DNA from 2 places in the Brachybacterium sillae genome. Region 2 is predicted to be linked to the other one. Evidence: predicted binding sites of a transcription regulator. Region 2 holds the regulator's gene; the other holds the start of a gene.
What was found. The regulator LexA, encoded in region 2, represses DNA repair genes until DNA is damaged. The targets are predictions, from matches to a motif close to TCGAACANNTGTTCGA.

Region 1 (11,190 bases), 730 kb from region 2:
CTGGTGGTGCTCGCCGACGATGAGGCCGCCGCCCGTGACATCTGGAGCCACCTCGTGCGTGTCGGCATCGACAAGGTCACCGGGTTCATCCCGAACTTCGAGGGGATGGCCCTGAAGAATCCTGAGACCGTGCCGGTCGACGGGCTCGACGACTACGACCGTGCGGTGCTGCTGGACGTGCGCCAGGTGAGTGAGCACAAGGCCGGGGCCATCCCGGGGGCGCGCCAGCTCTCCGGTGGCAAGGTGCTGTGGAACCTCGAGGAGCTTCCGCGCGACGGCCGTATCGTCCTGCACTGCCAGAGCGGCATGCGCGCCTCGGTGGTCGCCAGTGCCCTGCGGCATGAGGGCTTCGACGTCACCGAACTCGAGGGCAGCTACAACGCCTGGGTCGGTGCCGGGCGCGAGACCGTGACCCCCTCGGCCGACCTCGGCAAGGGTGATTCGATGACCGACTCCCCGCTGTCCGACCCCGCGACCGAGAACTGAGGGGGCGACGTGGAGCTCGATCTCGACCCCGAGGAGCTGCGTGCGGTGCGCAACCGTCTCAGCCGCGCCAACGGACAGCTCACCGCCATCATCCGCATGCTGGATGAAGGGTCGGAATGTCAGGACGTCGTCACCCAGTTGGCGGCCGTGTCGAAGGCGCTGGATCGGGCGGGTTTCGCCCTGATCTCCACCCAGTTGCAGCACTGCATCGCGGCCGGCACCGAGCCGGATCGGAAGCAGTTGGAGAAGCTCTTCCTCTCGCTGGCCTGACATGATCGACGCCCTCCGGGTGCGCGGCTCACGCCGCCGCCAGGAGGGCGTCGACGCATGCCCGGAGGGAGAACCCTCCGCCCCCGGTGCGGGGGAAGATCCGCTCGGGGTCGGGCTCGGGGTCGGGGTCGGGGTCACCGGGGCGTCGCGTGTCACAGTCACCGGCGTCCCCGGACTCCCGGACCGGGCGGGGGGTGGGCCAGTCGTCGTCGACCCGTCGGCCGTCGGGGTGCCTCACCACCAGCACGCGTCGCATCGACGGGGTGCCCGGCCGTGTCACCTCCCAGCTCAGCCGCAGACCCCCCTCATGCACGGTGACGTGGTGACGACGGCACAGCAGCACCAGGTTCTCGATATCGGTGGGGCCGCCCTCCGACCAGGGGACCACGTGGTGGCTGTCGAGGTGGCGCGTCTGGTGGCAGCCGGGGAACTGGCAGGTCGTATCGCGGATCGCGAGAGCCCGACGCTGCGCTCGGCTCACCAGCCGCTTCGCCCGCCCCAGGTGGAGGATCTCCCCCTCGTGACCCGCGATCGCCAGCGCGATCCGGTCCGTGCAGCTCCAGCGTGCAGCGGTCTCCGCCTCCACGGACCCCGCACCGCGCACCCAGGCCCGGTCGGCTCCGGTCCCCGATGTCCCCTCGCCGGGGTGCTCCAAGGCGGCCAGGTCCACCTGCATGACCACCAGATGCCGGTCTTCGCCACTGCGATCCACCGAGGCGCGCGCGAGATGGGACCTGGCCAGCTCCACCACCGCGTCGGCCCGGCGGTGCGCCAACGGTGGAGCGTCTGCGGTGAGCTTGTCATCGCCCGGTGGCGGGTCGTCCTCGGCGACGGGCCGCGCGTCGGCTTCCTCGGTGAGCCGTTCGAGGGCGGTGACGACCTCAGCCCCCGTCTCGGCCGGCAGCGTCGCGCTCAGGTGCACCATGCCCTGCTCGTCGGTCCACCAGCGTGCCTCCCGCAACGAGGACTGCTCCACGTGTGTGCCCTGAGCGGCCCGCAGGGCGCTCACGGTGCGTTCCAGCTGTGACGCGGTGAGGTCCTGCGCGAGCTCCACCATGGTCTCCTCGTCGACCCGACCGACGGCCCGCGTGAGGGCACGGACCTTCGAGAACGAGAGCCTGCCGCCGCGGAAGGCCTCCACGGTGAGCGGCATCTGCGCGAGCGCCCGCGCCACCCGCACGTGCTCACGTGCCGTGCCCGGTGCCATGGAGCAGGCCCATGACAGCCAGTGCGCCAGGCTCTTGAGCCCGACGTACCAGCGCAGCCCGTCGCGGCGGTCGAACTCGGCCAGCAGCAGCAGGAATTCGCAGGTGAGCTCGGCGATCCGGGCGGCGTGGTCCTGGATCCGCAGGCCCAGCGCCTCCGCGTCGGACTGGGTGAGCAGATCCGCGTGGTCATCGCCGTCCGGGCCCTCGGCGTCCGGGTCGTCGGCGGGTGTCGTCCACGCCCAGGTGTCCGCAGGCATGCTCATATTTCTCCCCCTTCTGTCGAACAGGTGTACGAACAGTGCACCAGGGGGCCCCGACAGACGAAGCACCCCTCGGCCGATGTGGACGAGGGGTACGTGGGGAGGAAACCCGCCGCAGGCGTTCCCGCGGGAACGTTTCCGCGGGAGCGCCTCCGGCACGGGGTCGCCGGATCAGGCGGCCGCGGCCTTCCGCCGGGCGCGGCGCATGAGCTCCCAGGTCCGGATGAGCCGGGGGAGTGTGAGGATGACGAGGCCACCGGCCATGTTCAGCGGGATCACCCAGGCGAACCACCGCAGCCACGTCAAGTACGGGATGTCGGCGCCGACGTGCATCGCCCCGAAGATCACCACCGAATTCAGCGCGCCGTGGAGCATTCCCAGGCCCACCACCAGGAAACCGGAGATCAGCGAGTTGACCAGGGCGATGATGCCCTCGCTCGAACCCTGGCTCATGCGGGTGACCAATGTGATCGTGAATCCACCGAGGAGTGCGAGAGCCGCCGTCTCCGCCGTGAAGCCGTCCTCGAGGTACCCGGTCGCGGCCCTGGTGAGGGTGTCGTGGTAACGGGGGAACGCCGCCACGATCAGCCAGGTGAACAGCCACCCGCCCACCAGGTTCGTCACCAGTGTCACGATCCACAGCCGCAGCAGCTGCATCCAGGTGCCCCGGCCCGCGACGACGGCGTTGATCGGCAGCAGGAAGTCCTCGGTGAACAGTTCGGAGTGGGCCATGCGCAGAGCGAACAGGCCGATGCCGAAGGCCGCACCCGCCAGCAGTTTCGAACCGGTCGCATCCATCACGGCGAGCATCGCCATGATGCCGAGGGCCACGTCGATCCCGCCGAACAGGCCGGTGATCACCAGCGCCCGCCACGTGCGATGCAGGCGCTCGGCACCCTCGGAGACGGTGTTCTCGAACTCCTCGACGAGTTCCTCCTCGAGCGCCTCCTTCGGGTCGGCGACGTCCAGGCCGTCCGCGCCGCCCGTGCCCTTCGAGTCCGTGCCGTCGGCGTCGGTGCCGTCGGTGTGGGTGTCACCGGTGGTCCGGTCGGAGCGGGTGTCCTCCGCGGGGCGCGCGGTGTCGTCCGTGGGCATGGGGCCTCCTGGGGTCGGGATGCCACATCGTCGCACGTCCGGCGCACACCCCGGAGCCGCCCGGCGGAGGGGTCAGTCGCCGTCGGAGGGTGTGGGGGATCCGGTGGCAGGCGCCAGACGATCGGTCCACGCCGCCGACGCACCGGTGTGCCCGACAGCGACGACGTCCACCGCCGCGGCCAGCGCGAACAGCACCGCCAGGGTGGCGAGGACCCGCTGCAGGGTGCGGCCGCGGGAACCGACGGCCACCGAGCCGTCGTGGTCGGCCCCCGCGCGGGTGTCAGCGCGAGTATCGCCCCGGCCCAGCCACCACAGGGCCGTGGTCAACAGGAACAGGGGGACCGCCAGCCACGGCAGCGTCTCGGCCAGGTCCGCATGCAGCTCGGGGACGCCGACGCGCTCCCCCAACGCCTCACCGCTCTCCAGCGCCAACGGCAGGACCAGCACACTGACGAGCGACAGCAGGGCGAGCAGCCCACCGAACTGCCGACGCCACCGCGGCACCAGGGCCACCGCGAGGGTGCCGAGCGCCACCAGCGGCACCAGGACGACGACGGCGTGCACCACGAGCACGTGCACGGGGATGCCGGTCAGCAGGTCGAGCCTGGGGGTTCCTCCAGTCGGGTCGGGCTCGGGACGCCCGACAGCGGGGCCCAGTGTGGACCGGTCCGTCTGCGAACCGGCTGACGGTCCGCTGGGTGGGCGCGCTCAGGGCTGCAGGCGCTCGTGGGTCCACGAGCCCGATCCCTCGGAGGTGTAGACGATGCGGTCGTGCATGCGGCCCGAGCGGCCCTGCCAGAACTCGATCCGGTCGGGCACCAGACGGAAGCCGCCCCAGTGCTCGGGCCGCGGCACCTCCCGCCCCTCGAACTCCCTCTCCACCTGCGCGTACTGCGCATCCAGGGCCTCCCGGGAGGCGATCGGCCGCGACTGGTGAGAGGCCCGCGCGCCCAGCTGCGAGCCGCGCGGACGGGAGGCGAAGTACTCGTCGGCCTCAGCATCGTCCACCCGCTGCACGAACCCCTCCACGCGCACCTGCCGCTGCAGCGCGTACCAGGGGAACAGCATGGCCGCCCACGGCGTGCCGGACATCTCCTGGCCCTTGGCGGAATCGCCGTTGGTGTAGATCACGAAGCCACGCTCGTCGTGTTCCTTCAGCAGCACCGTGCGGGATCGCGGCCGGGCGGAGGGGTGGCCGCCGTCGGCGGATGCGTCGCCGGTGGGCAGCTCGATGGTGGACAGCACGACGGCGGTCGGCTCCGGCAGGTCGCCCTCGGAGTCCCGACGGTCGAAGGCCTCGGACAGCCACCGGCCGAACAGTTCCAGCGGGTCGGCGGGGACGTCGTCACCGAGGGTGCCGGCGCGGTAGTCCATGCGCTCGGAGGCGAGGCGGGTGTGGGCGTCACCGGCCCGGGGATGGGCGGCCGGGGAAGGCGGCGTCTGATCAGAGGTGGGCGTCATCGCGGGTCTCCTGGCGGACGGGTGGATCGCTGGGCTCACCGTACGCCGTGGAACCGACAGATCCGCGGGGCGTGCCTCAGCGCAGCGGGGAGACCTCGTCGATGCCGTCGCGACGGACGCTGCCGTCGGAGCTGCGCACCACGTTCGCCGCCAGCGGGATCTGGTGCGAGGCGCTCTCGAGGATGTGCATCAGGTACCCGCCGGTGTTCGGCAGGGCGATCATGTCCCCGGGGGCCACACCCCCGGGGAAGGTGAGGCGCCGGCGCAGGATCAGATCGGCCTCGATGCAGTACGCCCCGAGCAGGAAACCCGTGCGGGGCTCCGCGCTTCCAGGGGTACCGGGGGTGTCCGTGGGGGCCGCGTCCGGGTCGGGCACCAGGATCGGGTCGACCAGGAAGTCCTCCGAGGTGGAGCGGCACTGGGTGCGGTTCATCGCCAGGCCGATGATGCCGACGTCGTCGCTGGTGGTGGTGACCTGCGCGACCCGCGCCAGGGTGAGGCCGCAGCCGTCGAGCACCGACCGGCCCGGCTCGCAGCGCAGCTCCAGACCCCGCTCGCGCAACGCGTCGGCGGCCCGGACACCGGGGGCCACCTCCGTGGTGAGGACCTGCGTCAGCCACGGGCCGCGGATCAGCTCCTGCCAGTACGGGTACAGCGCCGGTTCGCCGACGACCCGCACGGACCCCTCGCCCTCAGCATCCGTCGTGGGCACCGCGCGCAGTCCCAGGCCGTCGCCGCGCCAGGTCAGCGGCTCGCGTTCCCCCCGCAGAGCCCGTTCGTGCTCGCGCCAGAACGCCTCCCAGTCGGCGCCGTCCTCGAGATATGACATGGGCACGCCTCCGCCGATGTCGATGAAGGCGACGGGCTGGCCGGCGGCGCGCAGGGAGTCGACCAGCTGCAGCGCCTGGCCGAGCGCGCGGGTGCGGGCCGGGGCGCTGTACCCGTGGAGATGGAAGTGCACGCCGTCGATCCGCAACCGGGTGCCGACGCTCGCGGAGCTGCCGGCCCAGGACTCCCAGGTGGCGCGGCGCTCGCCGAAGCGGGTGGGGCCGATGAGGTCGTCGACCTCGGGGGCCAGTCGCAGTGCCACGGCGGCGGTGCGACCGGCGACCGCGGCCTCCTCGGCGGTGGCCTCGGCCTCGGCGACGGAATCCAGGGCGATGGTCACGCCCGCCTCGACCGCACCGCGCAGCAGCTCCCGGGGCTTCATCGCGGCGGTCAGCACGATCCGCTCCGGCTCCACGCCCTCGCGCAGCACCTGCTCCAGCTCCCGTTCGCTGGAGACGTCGATGCCGCAGTCCAGACGCGCCGCGGCCCGCACCACCGCGAGGGTCTTGTTCGACTTGCGGGCGACGAACACCCGCAGCGGCACCTGCTGCTCGCGGGCGGCATCGCTGAGCTCCCCGACGTTGCGGGCGAGCGGACCCATGTCGTGCACGTTCACGGGGCTGCCGTAGCGGTCCAGCAGGTCGGCGCAGGCGCGGGAGTCGGCCAGCAGCTCCCGCATCCACGGTTCCAGGCGTGCGGGGAGGGCCGGTTCGCCGTGGCAGCGGGACCGCAGCTGCGCGTCGTTCGGCGGGGTCGGATCGGGGGTCATCGGCGGATCCTTCCGTCGGGGCTGTCGGATGTGCCGGTGCCTCGCAGGCGGGTGGCGACGCGCTGCGCCCAGGCCCGGCTCTCGGGGTGCAGGTGGCGGTTCAGGCTGTCCTGGCCGAGGGACCAGTCCTCCGTGGGGCGGCCGAGGACCGCGAGGCCCACCGCCTCGGTGTCGTCGCTGGTCAGGGCGGTGCCCGCGCGCGTCGTGCGCACGCCGCGACGCCCGGGAGCACGGGACAGCACCCCGCGGTCGAGCAGATCCAGCAGAAGCGGGTCGCCACCGCGAGGCACCCCCGGCGGAGGCAGGACCGCGTCGATGACGACGTCGGGGACGACGGCACCGGTCGGCAGCCCGTGCAGGCCCTCGGCGTCGATCCGCACCTTGGCGTCCATCCATGAGGTGTCGACGGCCCCGGCGTCGATGAGATCGAGCAGGATCCGTGCGTTCGACGGCGGCGGCCCGAAGGCGAAGCGCTCCAGCACCGCTGCGGACCGGTGGAACGCGGCCCACGCCTCCTCCGGTTCCTCGGAGCGGCTCACCGCCCGCACCACCAGCGAATACAGAGCCGACCAGGCGCGGCCGAGCGCCCACGCCGGCCCGGGGGTGCGGCGGCCCTCCGCGACCTCGACGCTGCGGCGCAGCGCCTCCCGGGCGCGACCGGCACCGGTGGGCAGGTCGGGTTCGCAGCCCTGCAGCAGGGTGGTCGCGATCTGCGCCGACACCGACCCGCCCGACACGACCCGTCCCGAGACGGCACTGCTCCGTTCGTCGGCGCGCAGCTGGTACACCGCGAGGACCGCGGCGGCGGTGCGGGCCACGTGCGAGAGCAGCTCGGACAGGGCGAGCCGCCTGTCAGTTCCGCCGCGCGCGTCGTCGGCGTCCAGTCGGTCCTCCAACTGGCGGCGGCCCGTGGCCAGCGCCGCGGCCACCGGTTCGATCAGCGGCACATCGGCCGGGGGCTTCGCGTCGAGGAACAGGCCGTCGCGGGTGATCGGGATGAGCACCGTCGGTGCCTCGTGCAGGGGGCGCGCGCGGAACAGCACCAGGGCGGCGTCGATGAAGGTCAGGGCGCCGCCGCGCACGGCGACCCGGCTGCCCGGGGGCACGGCCTCGGTGGTGAGGAAGCGGGTGGCGGGCAGCACGGCGGGCACCAGCGGCAGCGGCCGACCATCCGGGGCGGTCGCCTGCCAGGTGTGGTGCAGGGCTCCGGCGTGATCGGGGGCGTGGCCGGTGGCGATCACCAGTTCGTCGGCACACAGCTCAGTGCCTGACAGGTCCTCCGACCCCGCGAGCCGCACGGTCCACCGCGGGGTCTCGGTGGTGCTGCCGGCGGACCGCACCTCGCTCGCTCGGCCCTGCACGTGCTCGATCGGCAGGGCGGTGCGCAGGCGCTCCCACCGCTGCTCGAGGTACCGGCCGACGATCGCGCGCGGCGGGAAGGACTCCCCGGCGTGCTCGGGCGCATGCTCGGTCAGCCACGTGGGCAGATCGGGCAGATCGGCGACACCCGGTAGCGGCGGCGGGGCGTCGAGGATCGGGGCGGCCACGTTCAACCGCAGCACCTCCGGTTGCTCCGGGTCATACGCGGCACCGGGGCCGAGGGTGCGGCCCGGGTCGACCACCGTGACCCGCACCGACGCCGACACGCTCTCCGCCCCCGACACCGCCACCGTCTCCGCCGCGGTTCCGCTGTCCGGGGTCTCGGACCTCGACGTTTCCGCGGGAACGTCTCGCCCGTCGGCGGCGTGGGGAGGCCGGTGGAGTGCGGAGGCGAGATCCTCCAGCGCGAACAGGGCCTTCGGCCCGCCGCCGACGACGACCAGGTGCAGGGGCCGGGGGGAATGCGGGGGCTGGTTCACGCCGCGCCTCCCGGTGCCTCCGCCCCGCGCGAAGCCGCCAGGAGGTCCTGCCGGGCGCGGTCCAGGGCGTCGGCGTCGGCCCCCAGCTGCTGCCCCACCCACTCGTCGTCGTAGACGGTCGACAGGTACGGGGAACCGCCGTCGTGCACGATCATCGCGACGCGGGAGCCGTCGGGCAGCGACGGCAGGGTGCGGGCCAGTGCGGCCACGATCCCACCGGTCGAGGCCCCCGCGAGGATGCCCTCGCGGCGGGCCAGCAGGCGGGCGCCGGCGGTGCAGGCCAGTTCATCCACCCGCACCACCTCATCGGGCTGCACCTGCCGCGACAGGTCAGTGACGAATCCGGCGCCCATCCCGGGCAGGCGGCGCGTGCCCGCGGTGCCGCCGAAGAGCACGCTGCCCTCGGCGTCGACCGCGACCAGGCGGGTCGTCATGTCGTGGTCCCGCACGTACGCCGCGCAGCCGCCGATGGTGCCGGTGGTGGAGACCGCCGCGTAGAGCGCGTCGACGCGGTGGTCGAGGGCCTCGGCGATCTCGCGCATGGTGCCGTCGCGGTGGGCGGCGGGGTTGGCGGGGTTGCCGTACTGGTGGAGGTTCACCGCGCCGGGGATCTCCTCCAGCAGCTGCTGCACGCGCTTGACGCGCGCGGTGAGCAGATCGCCGGTCTCCGGGTCGGGCTGGGTGACCTGCTCGAGCTCGCCGCCGAGCGCGCGGATGGTCGCCGCGGTCGGGGCGTTGATGCGGGAGTCGACGACGCAGAGGAAACGGACCCCGTGGGCCGCACATGCGCGGGCGAGCGCCATGCCCAGATTGCCGGAGCTGGATTCCACGACGGTGCCGCCGGGGGCGAGTCGCCCACTGGCCAGGGCGTCCTCCAGCATGGCCAGGGCCGGGCGATCCTTGGTCGACCCGCCGGGGTTCAACTGCTCCAGCTTCGCGTAGAGCTCGAGGCGCGGGGAGTCGCCGTCCAGGTCGGGGAACAGACGGCGCAGACGCACCAGCGGCGTACCTCCGACGGCCTCGGCGAGGTCATCCAGCGGAGAGGGCCCGCGTGCGCCGGACCGGGAGGGGGAGGAGGGGGACATGACCTCAACGTATGCCCCGCTGCCTGGATGTGCGCCGTCGATGGTCCTTTCCGACCGCCCGGCCCGGCGATCAGCCGATCATGGCGCCGAGCATCCCCGTCACGTACGGGATCAGCCAGATCGCCCACACCCCGCGGTGTAGAGGACGAGGGCCAGGGTGATGAGGACGATGGCGGCAGGAAGCATGGGAGGAGATTCGCGCCGCCGCGGCCCGCGCGGATCAACCGAAGGTTCGATCCTCCCGGCGGGACCGCCGATAGAGTCGAGACCATGACACACACCCCTGAGACGACCCCCCGCGACACCACCCGCACCACCACGGCCGACGCTCGTACCGCCCGCGGGTTCGCCCTGGCCCTGCCGCCGATCGCCTACGCCGCTGCGGCCCTCGCAATCCTCCAGACCGTCCTCGGCATCGTCCTCGTGGGCGGCGGCTGGGGCGTCATCACCGTCCACACCGTGGTGGCCGTGCTGCTGCTGCTCAGCCTGATCGTCGCCACCATCGCCGCCGGGGTGCTCGGCGCCCAGGTGAAGAACTGGGGCGTGTTCGCCCACGCCCTCACCATGGCGGTGCTGGCTCTGGTCCAGTACGCCCTCGGCGAGATGGGGGCGCGCTGGGTCCACGTGGTTCTCGGCGTGGTGCTGCTGCTGGGGATCGTCTCCCTGGCCACCCTGGCCCGCAAGCGCGTGCGCGCCGCCTGATCCGCGCACGCCGCCTGATCCACAAGCCGCCGCTCCCGCACCGACGCCCCCTTCCCCGACGCCCCCGGTCCACCCGGCCGGGGGCGTCGCGCTGTCCGGGGGCTGGACGCGCAGCGTCACATGCGTCACACTGGGGAAAAGTAACTAGGACGGCAAGTATCACCAAAACGCTCATGGGTGAGCGCGGTGGTGGGTCGGCCGTCCGTCACCTGCCGCTCGGCATCAGCCAGGAGGATCGCGTGCCCGAGGCCGTCATCGTCGCCGCCGCCCGCTCACCCATCGGCCGCGCCCGGAAGGGCTCCCTCGCCAGCCTGCGGCCCGATGAACTCGCCGCCCAGACCATCCGCGCCGCCCTCGACCAGCTGCCGCAGCTCGAGGGGATCGACGACCTCCAACTCGGGTGCGCCCTGCCGGAGGGACACCAGGGCGGGAACCTCGCCCGCACCGTCGCGGTCCGCCTCGGGCTGGACGAGGTGCCCGGCGCCACCGTCACCCGCTTCTGCGCCTCCAGCATCGAGACCACCCGCAGCGCCTTCCATGCCATCCGTGCCGGTGAGGCCCACACGATCATCTCCGCGGGCGTCGAATCGCTGTCCTTCTCCACCGGGCAGCTGCAGGCGCCCGACACCCGCAACCCGGTCTTCGAGAGCGCCTGGGAGCGCACCGAGGCCCGCGCCACCGGTCGTCTGCGGGAGCCGTGGCACGATCCGCGTGAGGATGGAGACCTGCCCGACCCGTACATCGTCATGGGGCAGACCGCTGAGAACGTCGCCGACCTGTGCGGCGTCGACCGTCTGGCCCAGGACGAGTACGCCGTGCGCTCCCAGCACCGCGCCGAGGCCGCCATCGCCTCCGGGTTCTTCGCCCGTGAGATCAGCCCGGTGACGCTGCCCGACGGCACCGTCGTCGACCGTGACGACTCTCCACGCCCCGGTGTCACCCTCGAGGCGGTGCAGGCCCTGCAGCCCGCGTTCCGCGAGAACGGCACCGTCACCGCCGGCAACTGCTGCCCGCTGTCCGACGGCGCCGCCGCCCTGGTGGTCATGTCCGATGAACGCGCCGAGCAGCTCGGCATCACACCGCTGGCGCGGATCGTCTCCACCGGGGTGTCGGCCCTCAGCCCCGAGATCATGGGGCTCGGCCCCGTCGAGGCCACCCGCCGGGCCC
Region 2 (11,190 bases):
CCCGGGCGGAGGCGATCTTGGCGACCGCCCGCGAGGCACCCACACCGACGCTGCTGGGCAGGCCCACCTGCTGGCGGATGCGTCCGCGCAGCAGTTCGGCGATGTGGGCGGGCTCCCCCAACAGGCGCCGGGCACCGCGCACGTCGAGGAAGGCCTCGTCGATGCTCACCTGGTCAACCTCCGGCGTGACGGTGTGCAGCACCTCCATCACCTCCCGGGAGACGGCCCGGTAGTGGGCACCGCGCGGCGGGACGATCACCAGATCAGGGGCGAGACGCCGCGCCGTGGCCATCGGCATGGCGGAGTGGATGCCGCGCGCCCGGGCGGGGTAGCTCGCGGCGGCGACGACACCGCGGGGCCCCGCCCCGCCGACCACCACCGGCAGCCCTACGAGAGACGGGTCGTCGCGGATCTCCACGGAGGCGAAGAAGGCGTCCATGTCGACGTGCAGGATGGTCGCCATGTCGTCGCTCGGGCGGGGGTCCGGGGTCACCTCGGCACCTCCTTGCGCACGTCGGGTTCTGCCTGCATCGGGCACGGCTCTGCTCCCGCGCCGTCTCCGGGACGGGACCGGCCCATCGTAGGTCGCGGGGCAGCGGGAGGATGCCCCGTGCGGCCGGGACCCTGTCCACGGCGAGCGGGTCTCACCCGGCGAGCGGAAGGCTCGCCCCCTCCGCTCCGAGCAGTTCCTGTTCGATGCGGGCGAGGGCCGCTGCGGTCAGCTCCAGATGCTGCGCCAGCAGCCGCGGATCGGGGTGATGGCGCTCGCTGCGCTCCAGCCTCTCCCCCTCCCGCACCAGGGGCTCCATCTGTTGTGCCCAGGCGGCGTCCTCCCCGCCGACGCGGTGCAATGCCTGCCACACGTTCAGCGGCAGTCTCCGCCTGCGGGTGGCAGCAGCGCGCCGCACGAGGATGCCCGCACCCCGCAGTGCCGCCAGGTGGCTGAGCGCGAAGGCGTCGCGCGGGGCCTCGGCCCGCGCCCCACGGGCCCGCGCCAGCAGCCGCTGGGCCTGTGCCAGCCGATCGAGTTCGGCGTCCAGACGCCGCGCCCGTGCCGTCACCGCTGTCATGTCCCCACCCCTTTCCGGTCGGTACTGCGCAACCTACGGACCACCCCCGACAGACGAAGCCCGCTGGGGACGACCCGCCCCTGGGGAGGAAGCAGACGCAGAGGCGTGACACGGTGCGGACACGGGGCCGGGACCGGGGTCCGGAGCGCTGCCACCGGCCCCGGACCTACCCTGGGTCGGTGGCCTCCCGTTCCCGTCGCGCACGCACCGCGTCCTCCTCCGGCTCCCCTGCCGACCCGCCCCTGGGCACCGCCGTCCCCATCGCGTCCGGGACCGCCCGCCTGGTGCCGGAGGCCGATGGCGGGGTGCTGCTGGAGGTGAACGGGGTGCAGAGCTCCTATCACCACCCCGATCCCGAACACCTGGTCTTCGAGTACATGCGCTGGATGGACACGGTGGCCAGGCAGCTGCTGCCCACGCCGCAGGACGGCGACGGCCTGGAGATGGGACACCTCGGCGGCGGGGCATGTACCCTCGCGCGCGCCTTCGCCGCCCACTGGCCCGGGGCGAAACAGACCGTGGTGGAGATCGACGGGCCGCTGGTGGACCTCGTCCGCTCGGGTCTCGACCTGCCCCGCCCGCCACGGATGAAGGTCCGGGTGGGTGATGCCGCGGAGGTGCTGCGCAGCTGGCGCGACGACCGCTTCACCCTGCTGGTGCGAGACGTCTTCTCCGGGGACACCACCCCGCAGGAACTGCGCACCTCCGCGGCGGCGGCCGAGGCCCGACGTGTCGTGCGCCCCGGCGGCACCTACCTGCTGAACGTGGCCTCCGCGCCGGGGACGTCGGTGATCGCGGCGGAACTCGGGGCGCTGTCGGAGGCCTTCGAGCACCTGGCGGTGATCGCCGAGCCGGCGCAGTTGCAGGGCAAACGCCGCGGGAACGTGGTGATCGCCGCCGGTGATGACCCCCTGCCGGCGGGCCTGGATCGGGCGCTGCGCGCCGACGCCGTCACCGTGCGCCTGGCCGACCAGGCGGTGGTGGCGGAGCTGACCCGCCGTGGTCGCGCGACGCTCGGCCTATGAGCGCCCCGCGCTCCCGGGGGACGGCCCCCGAGCGCACCCCGGAGATGCGCGGAGGGGGTGCGGACCGATCGGTCCGCACCCCCTCCGAGATGCACGGGAGGCCTGCTCAGGCGAGCGGGCGCACCTTCTCCGCCTGCGGGCCCTTATCGCCCTGCGAGACCTCGAACTCCACGCGCTGACCCTCATCGAGGGTGCGGTAACCGTCCATGTCGATCTTGCTGTGGTGGACGAACACGTCCGCACCGCCACCGTCGATCTCGATGAAGCCGTAGCCCTTCTCGGCGTTAAACCACTTGACCGAGCCCTGCGCCATAACCTGTCACTTTCCGTTGGGAGGGAGAACCGGATCCGGGATCCGGCTCGGGAGCCGCCTGTGACGCCTCCTACCGTGACGGGTCACGGGATCGGGCTGCCGCCGGCGGGATCGTCGACGGTCATCACGGGAACCACCACATCATGGCACGGACAGGCTGTGCACGGCACACCGGTTCGTCGCGGCACCCTGCCGCGGGGCACTCCGCCATCGGGGCCGCCCCGTCGGAGCCGCCCGAGGCGGCACCGCTCACCCGGTTCCGGGTCGGGGGCGATGCTCAGGACCCGGCAGGGGTGGAGGACCCGCCCTCCGGCGGCTCCTGCCGGGCGGCGAGGAACCGCTCGAAATGGTCGCCGAGCTCGTCGGCGGTCGGCAGATCCGCGGTGGTCGCCAACCCTGCCGATCCGGTCTCCTGCGTGACCGCGTCGTACTGCTCCTCCAGGGCATCGACGATGCCCCGGGCGTCGTCGTTGTCGGAGATGGTGCCGTCCAGTGCTGCCATCGCGGCATCCGACAGGTCTCCGAGGTCCACCAGCGGGATCTCGAGGCCGGCGGCGTCGCTGATGCGTCGCAGCAGAGCGAGGGAACCCGCCGGGAAATCCGTGCGGGAGAGGTAGTGCGGGACCTGTGCCGCATACCCCATGGCGGGGTGCCCGGCCCGCTCCAGTTCCTTCTCCAGGAAGGTGCCGAAGGCGGCGGGGATCACGATCTCGCCGGAATCCTGCGCCGTGCGGCGCTGCTCCCCCGCCAGCAGGGACGGGTCGTTCGCATGGGCGATGAGCCCGATCGGGCGGGTGTGCGGCACCGCCATCGGGATCGCCTTCATGCTGAGCACCCGATCGACCTCGAAGTACTCCACCAGGTCGATCAGGGCCTCGGCGAAACGTCGCCACTGCAGATCCGGCTCCGGCCCATCGAGCAACAGGAACGGGGTGTCCCGCTCGTCGTACACCAGGTAGAGCGCGATCTCCGGCATCTCCACCTCGGTGTAGGCAGAACCGTTGAAGACCGCCTGAGGGCGCGACCCGCGGTAGTCGATGAGCTCGTCGGTGTCGAAGGTGACCACGCGGACGTTGCGCAGGCTGTCGCGCAGGTACCGCACGGCGATGCGGCAGGCGTTCCCGGCATCCACGATGCCCGGCAGCGCATGCACCAGCGGCAGAGGTCCACGGGGGATCGCCCCGATCACCTCGGGCGAGGCGAAGCTGTAGAGGTCTCGGGGATCGCGCACGGCGCCTCCTTCCCCGATCATGCGTCTCTTCTGCTTGCCGCCGCGGCTCCTCGGCCGGGCGCGTTCCACCATAATGGACCACTGCGCGTCGCGGCGGCGGCGCGTCACCCTCGCCGCACGGGCGAAACCAGATGCAGTCGCTGAGGAGGTTCGCGTGGACGCGTCCCCACCGCAGATCGCCGAGGAGCAGGCCTACGTCGACGTGCTGTATGCGCGGCTCGACGACCTCACCGCCCAGGTCGGTGAGAAGCTACGGTCGGCGCAGGCGGCGCAGGACGCCTCCACCCATCAGAACCGCTCCGAACGCGACGCCTTCGTGGCGCTGTACGAGGACCGGCTGGCCTTGCTGCACTCGGTGGCCGACGGGGTGGTGTTCGGCCGGCTCGACACCGACGCCGGGGACAGCCACCACATCGGCCGGATCGGACTGTTCACCCGCGACCGCGACCAGCTGCTGGTGGACTGGCGGGCCCCCGCCGCCGCCGCGTTCTACCAGGCCACCGCCGCGGAACGCCAGGGGGTGCGACTGCGCCGCCACCTCATCACCCGCGGCCGGACGGTCGTCGGGCTCGAGGACGATGTGCTCGACCAGAGCCTGTTGACCGAGGGCGGTTCCGAGGAGACCCTGCAGGGCGAAGGGGCCCTCCTGGCGGCCGTGACCGCTCAGCGCACCGGCCGGATGGGTGACATCGTCGCGACCATCCAGGCCGAACAGGACCGCATCATCCGCTCCGACCATCGCGGAGTGATGGTGGTGCAGGGCGGCCCCGGCACCGGCAAGACCGCCGTGGCCCTGCATCGAGCCGCCTACCTGCTGTACACGCACCGACGTCGTCTGGAACACACGGGTGTGCTGATCGTGGCCCCCACCCACGGGTTCCTGCACTACATCGAGCGGGTGCTGCCGAGCCTCGGTGAGTCCGGTGTGGTGATGCTGACGCCCGGTGAGCTGTATCCCGGAATCCACGCCACGCGTCGTGACCGGGATGAGGTGGCGGTGATCAAGGGTGACCGCGGTATGGCCGATCTGCTGGCCCGCGCCGTGAAGGACCGCCAGCGGGCCCCGGAGGAGGACGTCCCACTGCGCATCGACGGCACCGAGCTGCTGCTGCGCCGGGAGGATGTGCGCGCGGCGATCCGGGAGGCCCGGGCGAGCCACCGCCCCCATAACGCCGCCCGGGCGGTGTTCGTGCGGGCGGCGCTGGACCGCCTGGTGGTCCAGTACGAACAGGCGCTGCAGGCCGCCGGTCACACCGTGGTGCCCGAGGACCGCCCTCAGCTTCTCCAGGACCTGCGCACCGAGCGGGAGGTACGGGTCGCGCTGAATCTGGCGTGGATGCCGTACACCCCGGAGTCGTTCCTGCGGATCCTGTTGGCCCATCCGGAGCGTCTGCGCGCTGCCGCGCCCCGCCACCTCCAGGGGGTGATCGCGCGCATCGCCCGACCGAAGGACTCCCCGTGGACCGTGGAGGATGCGCCCCTGCTGGACGAACTGGCGGAGCTGCTGGGTGAGGACGAGACCGCGCAGAAGGCCGAGGCCGACCGGGCCGCCGCCCGACGCGCCGCCGACGTCGCCTACGCCCGCACCGTGCTGGAGAACATCGACACCTCGGGGATCGTCCGGGCGGAGGACCTGGCCGATCGCATGACCACCGTGCGCGATGGCCGCACCCTGGCCGAGCGCGCCGCTGCCGACAGGTCCTGGACGTACGGCCACGTGGTGGTCGATGAGGCACAGGAGCACTCGGCGATGATGTGGCGCGCCCTCATGCGCCGCTGCCCGACGAAGTCCTTCACCGTGGTGGGTGATGTGGCGCAGACGAGTTCGGCGGCGGGCACCTCCTCCTGGCAGCGGGTGCTCGACCCGTACGTGGAGGATCGCCTGCACGTGGAGCGGTTGACGGTCAACTACCGCACCCCGCGCCGGCTGATGGACCGGGCGGTGGCGGTGGCCGAGGAGCTGGATCTGCCGGTCACCCCGGTGACCTCGGTGCGCGAGGGTGAGCATGAGCTGGAGAGCATCGCCTGTGCAGCGTCGGACCTGGCGGGGCGCACCGCCGACCGGGTGCGGCAGCTGCTCAGGCAGGATGCGGGCCGGATCGCGGTGATCGCCGACGAGGAGGCGGTGCCCACCCTGGCGGACGCGATCCGGGCGGCCGCTCCCACGGCCCGGGTGGGTCTGGGAAGCGCCGGTGTGGACGATGTGGTGGCGGTGATGACGCCGCACGAGGCGAAGGGCCTCGAGTTCGATGCGGTGCTGGTGGTGGAGCCGGCGGCTCTGCTGGAGCATCGCGGCGGGGCCGGTGACCTGTACGTGGCCCTGACCCGTGCGACCTCGCAGCTGGTGGTGTTGCACAGCCGGGAGATCCCGACCGCCCTGCGCTCCGACGCGCAGTGATCAGCCCTGGCCGATCGTCGGCGGGTCGCCACCGGGGCCGGCCGATCGCGGGGCGCACCCCCGCCCCGGAATGAGGAGAGCGGCGGCCGTGGCTTCCCCTCCACGACCGCCGCTCGCGGTGTGCGCGCGAGGCGCACGCGTCACATCATAAGGGCTCGGCGGGGCTGCTCCGACCACCTGCCAGACCTCACCCGGCGGGGCCTGTGGTGTCAGGCGTCGGCGGTGGGATCGGTGGCCTCGCGACGCAGGGCGTCGATGGCGCTCTCGAAGTCCTCCAGCGAGTCGAAATCCTGGTAGACGCTGGCGAATCGCAGGTACGCGACCTGGTCCAGGTCCTTCAGCGGCTGCAGGATCGCGAGGCCCACGTCATGGGCGTCGACCTCGGCCTGGCCGCTCTGTCGCACTGCCTCCTCCACGCGCTGCGCGAGCACGGCGAGCTGGTCATCGGTGACGGGGCGCCCCTGGCAGGCCTTGCGGACACCGCTGATGACCTTGGCGCGACTGAAGGGCTCGCTCACCCCGGAACGCTTGACCACGGACAGCGAGGCGGTCTCCACGGTGGAGAACCGGCGTTGGCAGGCGGGACACTGCCGACGTCGCCGGATGGACGCGCCATCGTCCGCGGTGCGGGAGTCGATGACGCGCGAATCAGGGTTGCGGCAGAAAGGGCAGTGCACCTCACCAGATTACCGGCGCCCCCGGACCCCCACCTCGTGGATCCGATTCTTCCCGATCAGTGACCGGCGTCCTCGGCCACGGGCAGCTCCAGGGTCTGCCCGGCGGTGAGACGGGCGGTGGGCAGGTTGTTCAGCTGCTGGACCTCGTGGACGAACTGCGAGGCGGTCATGCCCTCCGGGGCGTACTCCTCGGCGTAGGCCCACAGAGTGTCCCCGGCCTCGACCTGCACGACAAGGGTGTCGGCACCCCCGCCGGCGATCGCCGCGCCCGGGCCGACGCCCAGCACCAGGGCCGCGATGGCGAGGACCATCGCCGCGACGGCCGGCAGAGTCATGAGCAGGCGGGCACGCCGCGTGGGCACCAGGTGCGTCGGGGCGGCGGGGCCGCGGCCCCCACGCAGAGCGGGGACGATCGCGGGCTGGGCGGCAAGAGTGCTCATGGTCCGAACTCCTGTTCGATCGAATACGTGTACGACTGTAGGCCCGCGACCCGCGACACGCAAGAGAATCCTCGAACAGATGTTTGGATGCTCGGTCCGGGCCGCCTATGGTGGCCATGTCCGCATCCGATCAGCACCCCCCGACAAACGAACGGCGCGCCCCTGCCGGGCCGCAGGAGGACAGCGATGACCCCGCACGAGGACACCGAGACCCCGGCCGCCGGGCTGACCCCGAGGCAGCAGCGCGTGCTGGAGACGATCCGGGAGGCGGTCGCCCAGCGTGGTTACCCCCCGACGATCCGGGAGATCGGTGACGCCGTCGGCCTCACCTCCCCGTCGTCGGTGGCGCATCAGCTGGCGGCACTGGAGCGCAAGGGGTATCTGCGGCGCGATCCGAAGCGCCCCCGGGCCCTGGAGCTGGTCCCCACCGATGAGGGCGGCGATCCGCAGGGCCCGGCCCCGGAGGAGACCTGGCCCTCCTCCCCGTCGGTGTCCGTCCCGCTGGTGGGTCGCATCGCCGCGGGGGTGCCGATCATCGCCCAGGAGCAGGTGGAGGACGTCTTCACCCTGCCGGAGGCGATCGTCGGCGGAGGCGATCTGTTCCTGTTGCGCGTGGTGGGTGATTCGATGGTCGACGCCGCGATCTGCGATGGGGACTGGGTGGTCGTACGCCAGCAGAAGGTCGCGGAGAAGGGTGAGATCGTCGCCGCGATGATCGACGGCGAGGCGACCGTGAAGACCTATGTGCGCCGCGACGGTCACGTGTGGCTGATGCCGCACAACCCGGCCTTCGCTCCGATCCTCGGTGATGAGGCGGAGATCCTGGGCAAGGTCGTGGCGGTGCTGCGCGCCATCTGACCTCTCGCAGGAGCGGTCGCGCCCACCCCCTCGTCAGAGGCGCGGCCGACAGCCCGAGGTTCAGGCGCCGCCCGTGAGCACCAGTCGGCGGGGCATCAGAGGGGTCCTGCTGACCGGCCAGGCAGCGGGAGGACGAGCGGGCGTGAGGGAGCCCAGGATCTGCGTGCTCCGTGCTCCCGTCAGCGCCCCGGTTCCGTCGGCACCGGGCAGGACGCCGGGCAGACCGTGGGCGGTGCACCAGCCGATGACGGCCATCAGCACAGCCTCTTTCGCGTCTGCGGGCACCCCGAGGTCGGAGGCGTCGCGCAGGGTGATGCCGCGCTCCCCCAGCAGCTGCGCCAGTCGCGCGCGCAGCACCGGATTGCGCATACCCCCACCGGATCCGACCACCCGCTCCACGGGGTATGCACTCACCGCGTCACGGACGGTCCGGGCGGTGAGCTCCACCAGCGTGGCGAGCAGGTCCGGCAGGTCGACGTCGGCGAGCGCCCCGGCCCGCTGTGCCACATAGTCCCCCGTGAAATACTCCCGCCCGGTCGACCGGGGGAACGGGCGGCGGTAGAACGGATCGGCCAGCAGTGCCTGCAGCAGGTCGTCATGGATCCTGCCGCGGGCTGCGAGACGACCGTCCACGTCGCAGGTGTCGCGACCGGTGGTTGCCTCGGCGACGGCCGCATCCATCAGGGCGTTCGCCGGGCCGACGTCCCCACCGGTGATCCCACCCGCGACCCCGACGATCGTGATGTTCGAGATGCCCCCGAGGTTGAGCGCCGCCGTGGGGCAGTCCCCGAACAGCAGGGAGTCCAGCAGCGGCGCCAGCGGCGCGCCCTGACCCCCGGCGGCGATATCGGCGGAGCGCAGATCGGACAGCACCGGGACGCCGGTGGCGGCGTGGATGCGGTGCGGGTCGCCGATCTGCAGGGATCCGCCGACGGTGCCGTCCTCCCGCACCCAGTGGTGCAGCGTCTGCCCGTGGGAGACGACGAGCTGCACGTCCAGCCCCGGCCGCGCGCCGTGATGCGCGAGGAAGCCGGCGGCCGCACGACCGAGACCCTCCCCCACGGCGGCATGCAGCCGGTTCCATTCGGCAACGCCGCTGCGTCGTGGCGGGAGCATCTGCAGCATGTCCCGTCGAATGCCGGGATCCCAGGCGGTCTCCCCGGTGGCGAGCAGCTCGCCATGCAGCAGTGATGGGTCGTCGGTGTCGGGCCGGAAGCGGACCAGAGCCAGATCGATCGCATCCACACTGGTCCCGGACATCAGCCCGAGGACGGTGAACGGCGTCGGGGCGGCCGCCGGTCCCTCGGGAGCGAATCCTCCGCCCACAGCCACCTCCGCATACCGTCTGCGCACCGTCAGGGAAGTTTACTTCCCTCACCGATGTCGCCGGGGAATCCTTTTCCCTCCGGGCGGCTCGGCGACTCAGCGGTCTGCGGCCCCGGTCTGGGCGGCCAGGCGTCGCAGGGCGGCGAGGGCCACCTCGGGGTCGGCGGTGGGCCACAGCGGCGGCATGGCCGCGCGCAGGAACCCGCCGTAGCGGGCCGTCGCCAGGCGCGGATCCAGCACCGCGACCATCCCCCGGTCGCCGGCCGAGCGGATCAATCGTCCGGAGCCCTGCGCCAACAGCAGGGCCGCATGCTGCGCGGAGACGCTCATGAACCCGTTGCCACCGCGCTGCGCGATGCGTTCCTGGCGGGCGGCGGTCAGCGGGTCGTCAGGTCGGGGGAACGGGATCCGGTCGATCACCACCAGACGGCTGGTCATACCCTGCACGTCCACGCCCTGCCACAGGGTGAGGGTCCCAAACAGGGAGCTGCGGGCATCGGCCTGGAACTCCCGCACCAGGTTCGACATCGAGTCCTCCCCCTGCACCCCCAGCGGCAGGTCGAGGCGGGCGCGGACATGATCAGCAGCGACCTCCGCGGCCCGGCGGGAGGAGAACAGACACAGGGCGCCTCCCTCAGAGGCGTCGATCAGCTCGGTCAGGTGGTCGAGCATCGCCGGGGAGGGCCCCTCGCGTCCGGGCTGCGGCAGATGCCGGGCGATGTACAGGATGCCCTGGCGTCGGTAGTCGAAGGGGCTGCCCACGTCGAGCCCGGCCCAGGCGGACCGGTCGACCCGACGCTGCGGCGCCTCGGGGTCGACCCGGTCGGCGGCCCGCAGGCCGACGGCACCGGCGGGCAGTTCGAACCGGCCGCCGACGGCGAGGGTCGCGCTGGTCATGACCACGGTGCGGGCCTCGAGGATGCGCGAGCGCATGGCGAGGGCCACCGACAGCGGCGCCACCAGCAGCATGCTGCGGCCGGTCTGCTCCGCATGGCTGATCGAAACAACGTCGTCCTCGTCGGGCCGGGAGATGCGCTCGCACACATCGATGATCTCCTGCAGGTTCGCCCGGACGGCCTTGCGGGCGCCGGCGGTGGCGCCCGCGGCATGGTCGCCGGCGTCCTTGGCATCGGTGTGGGCGGTGCGGGCGGCGGTGCGGGCCAGTTCGACGGCATCGCGCAGCCGCGGCCCGATCTCCCCGATCACGCGGCCGTCGGGAAGTTCCTCGAGGGCCCCGCGCAGCGCATCCTCGGCATCGTCCAGGCCGGTGGCCACGACCCCGAGGGCCCGCAGGTCCCGCACGGCGGTGCGCAGCATCCCCGGGGACAGCATCTCGGTGACCGCGCCGGTGACCCGGTCGGTGAGGTCATGGGCCTCGTCGAACACCACAGCATCGTGCTCGGGAAGGATGCCGTGCCCGTCGAAGGCGTCGATGGCCAGCAGGGCGTGGTTGGTGACGATGAGGTCCGCCTGGCGGGCGAGGGCGCGGTTGCGCTCGGCGAAGCAGGATTCGACCATCGGGCAGGTCTGCCCCAGGCAGTGGGCACCGGAGACGGACACCTGCCGCCACGCTCGGTCGGAGACCGGGGAGGTGAGGTCATCGCGGTCGCCGGTGTCGGTGGTCTCGGCCCACTCGCGCAGACGGCGCACCTGGTCACCGAGGCGTTCGGAGCTCTCTCCCCGGGGGTCCACGGAGGCCTCGGCGAACAGAGCGCCCGGGGCCAGATCCTCCGGGTAGCCGCCGTCCAGTTTGTGACGGCACACGTAGTTGGCGCGGCCCTTCAGCAGCATGTAGGTGGGAGTCCGCGGAAGCAGTGGCGCGAGAGCCGCAACGATCCGCGGCAGGTCCTTC

Region 1: the regulator LexA is predicted to act here: its motif matches at 2,244-2,259, upstream of JSY14_RS06970 (HNH endonuclease signature motif containing protein).

What each region holds. Positions count from the first base shown of each region.
Region 1 covers NZ_JAFEUW010000001.1:1,511,528-1,522,717, reverse strand. The annotation lists gene JSY14_RS06980 (MBL fold metallo-hydrolase) at 1-486, shown strand, start outside; gene JSY14_RS06975 (metal-sensitive transcriptional regulator) at 496-756, shown strand; gene JSY14_RS06970 (HNH endonuclease signature motif containing protein) at 785-2,221, opposite strand; gene JSY14_RS06965 (formate/nitrite transporter family protein) at 2,396-3,319, opposite strand; gene JSY14_RS06960 (DUF2231 domain-containing protein) at 3,392-3,898, opposite strand; gene pdxH (pyridoxamine 5'-phosphate oxidase) at 4,028-4,780, opposite strand; gene JSY14_RS06950 (alanine racemase) at 4,857-6,377, opposite strand; gene JSY14_RS06945 (FAD/NAD(P)-binding protein) at 6,374-8,236, opposite strand; gene sbnA (2,3-diaminopropionate biosynthesis protein SbnA) at 8,233-9,321, opposite strand; gene JSY14_RS06935 (hypothetical protein) at 9,592-10,023, shown strand; gene JSY14_RS06930 (acetyl-CoA C-acetyltransferase) at 10,263-11,190, shown strand, end outside.
Region 2 covers NZ_JAFEUW010000001.1:2,245,617-2,256,806, reverse strand. The annotation lists gene dinB (DNA polymerase IV) at 1-493, opposite strand, end outside; gene JSY14_RS10400 (SAV_6107 family HEPN domain-containing protein) at 645-1,070, opposite strand; gene JSY14_RS10395 (spermidine synthase) at 1,250-2,095, shown strand; gene JSY14_RS10390 (cold-shock protein) at 2,202-2,408, opposite strand; gene JSY14_RS10385 (proteasome assembly chaperone family protein) at 2,686-3,639, opposite strand; gene JSY14_RS10380 (HelD family protein) at 3,794-6,037, shown strand; gene nrdR (transcriptional regulator NrdR) at 6,247-6,714, opposite strand; gene JSY14_RS10370 (LysM peptidoglycan-binding domain-containing protein) at 6,771-7,154, opposite strand; gene lexA (transcriptional repressor LexA) at 7,341-8,012, shown strand; gene JSY14_RS10360 (anhydro-N-acetylmuramic acid kinase) at 8,073-9,338, opposite strand; gene JSY14_RS10355 (ATP-dependent DNA helicase) at 9,435-11,190, opposite strand, start outside.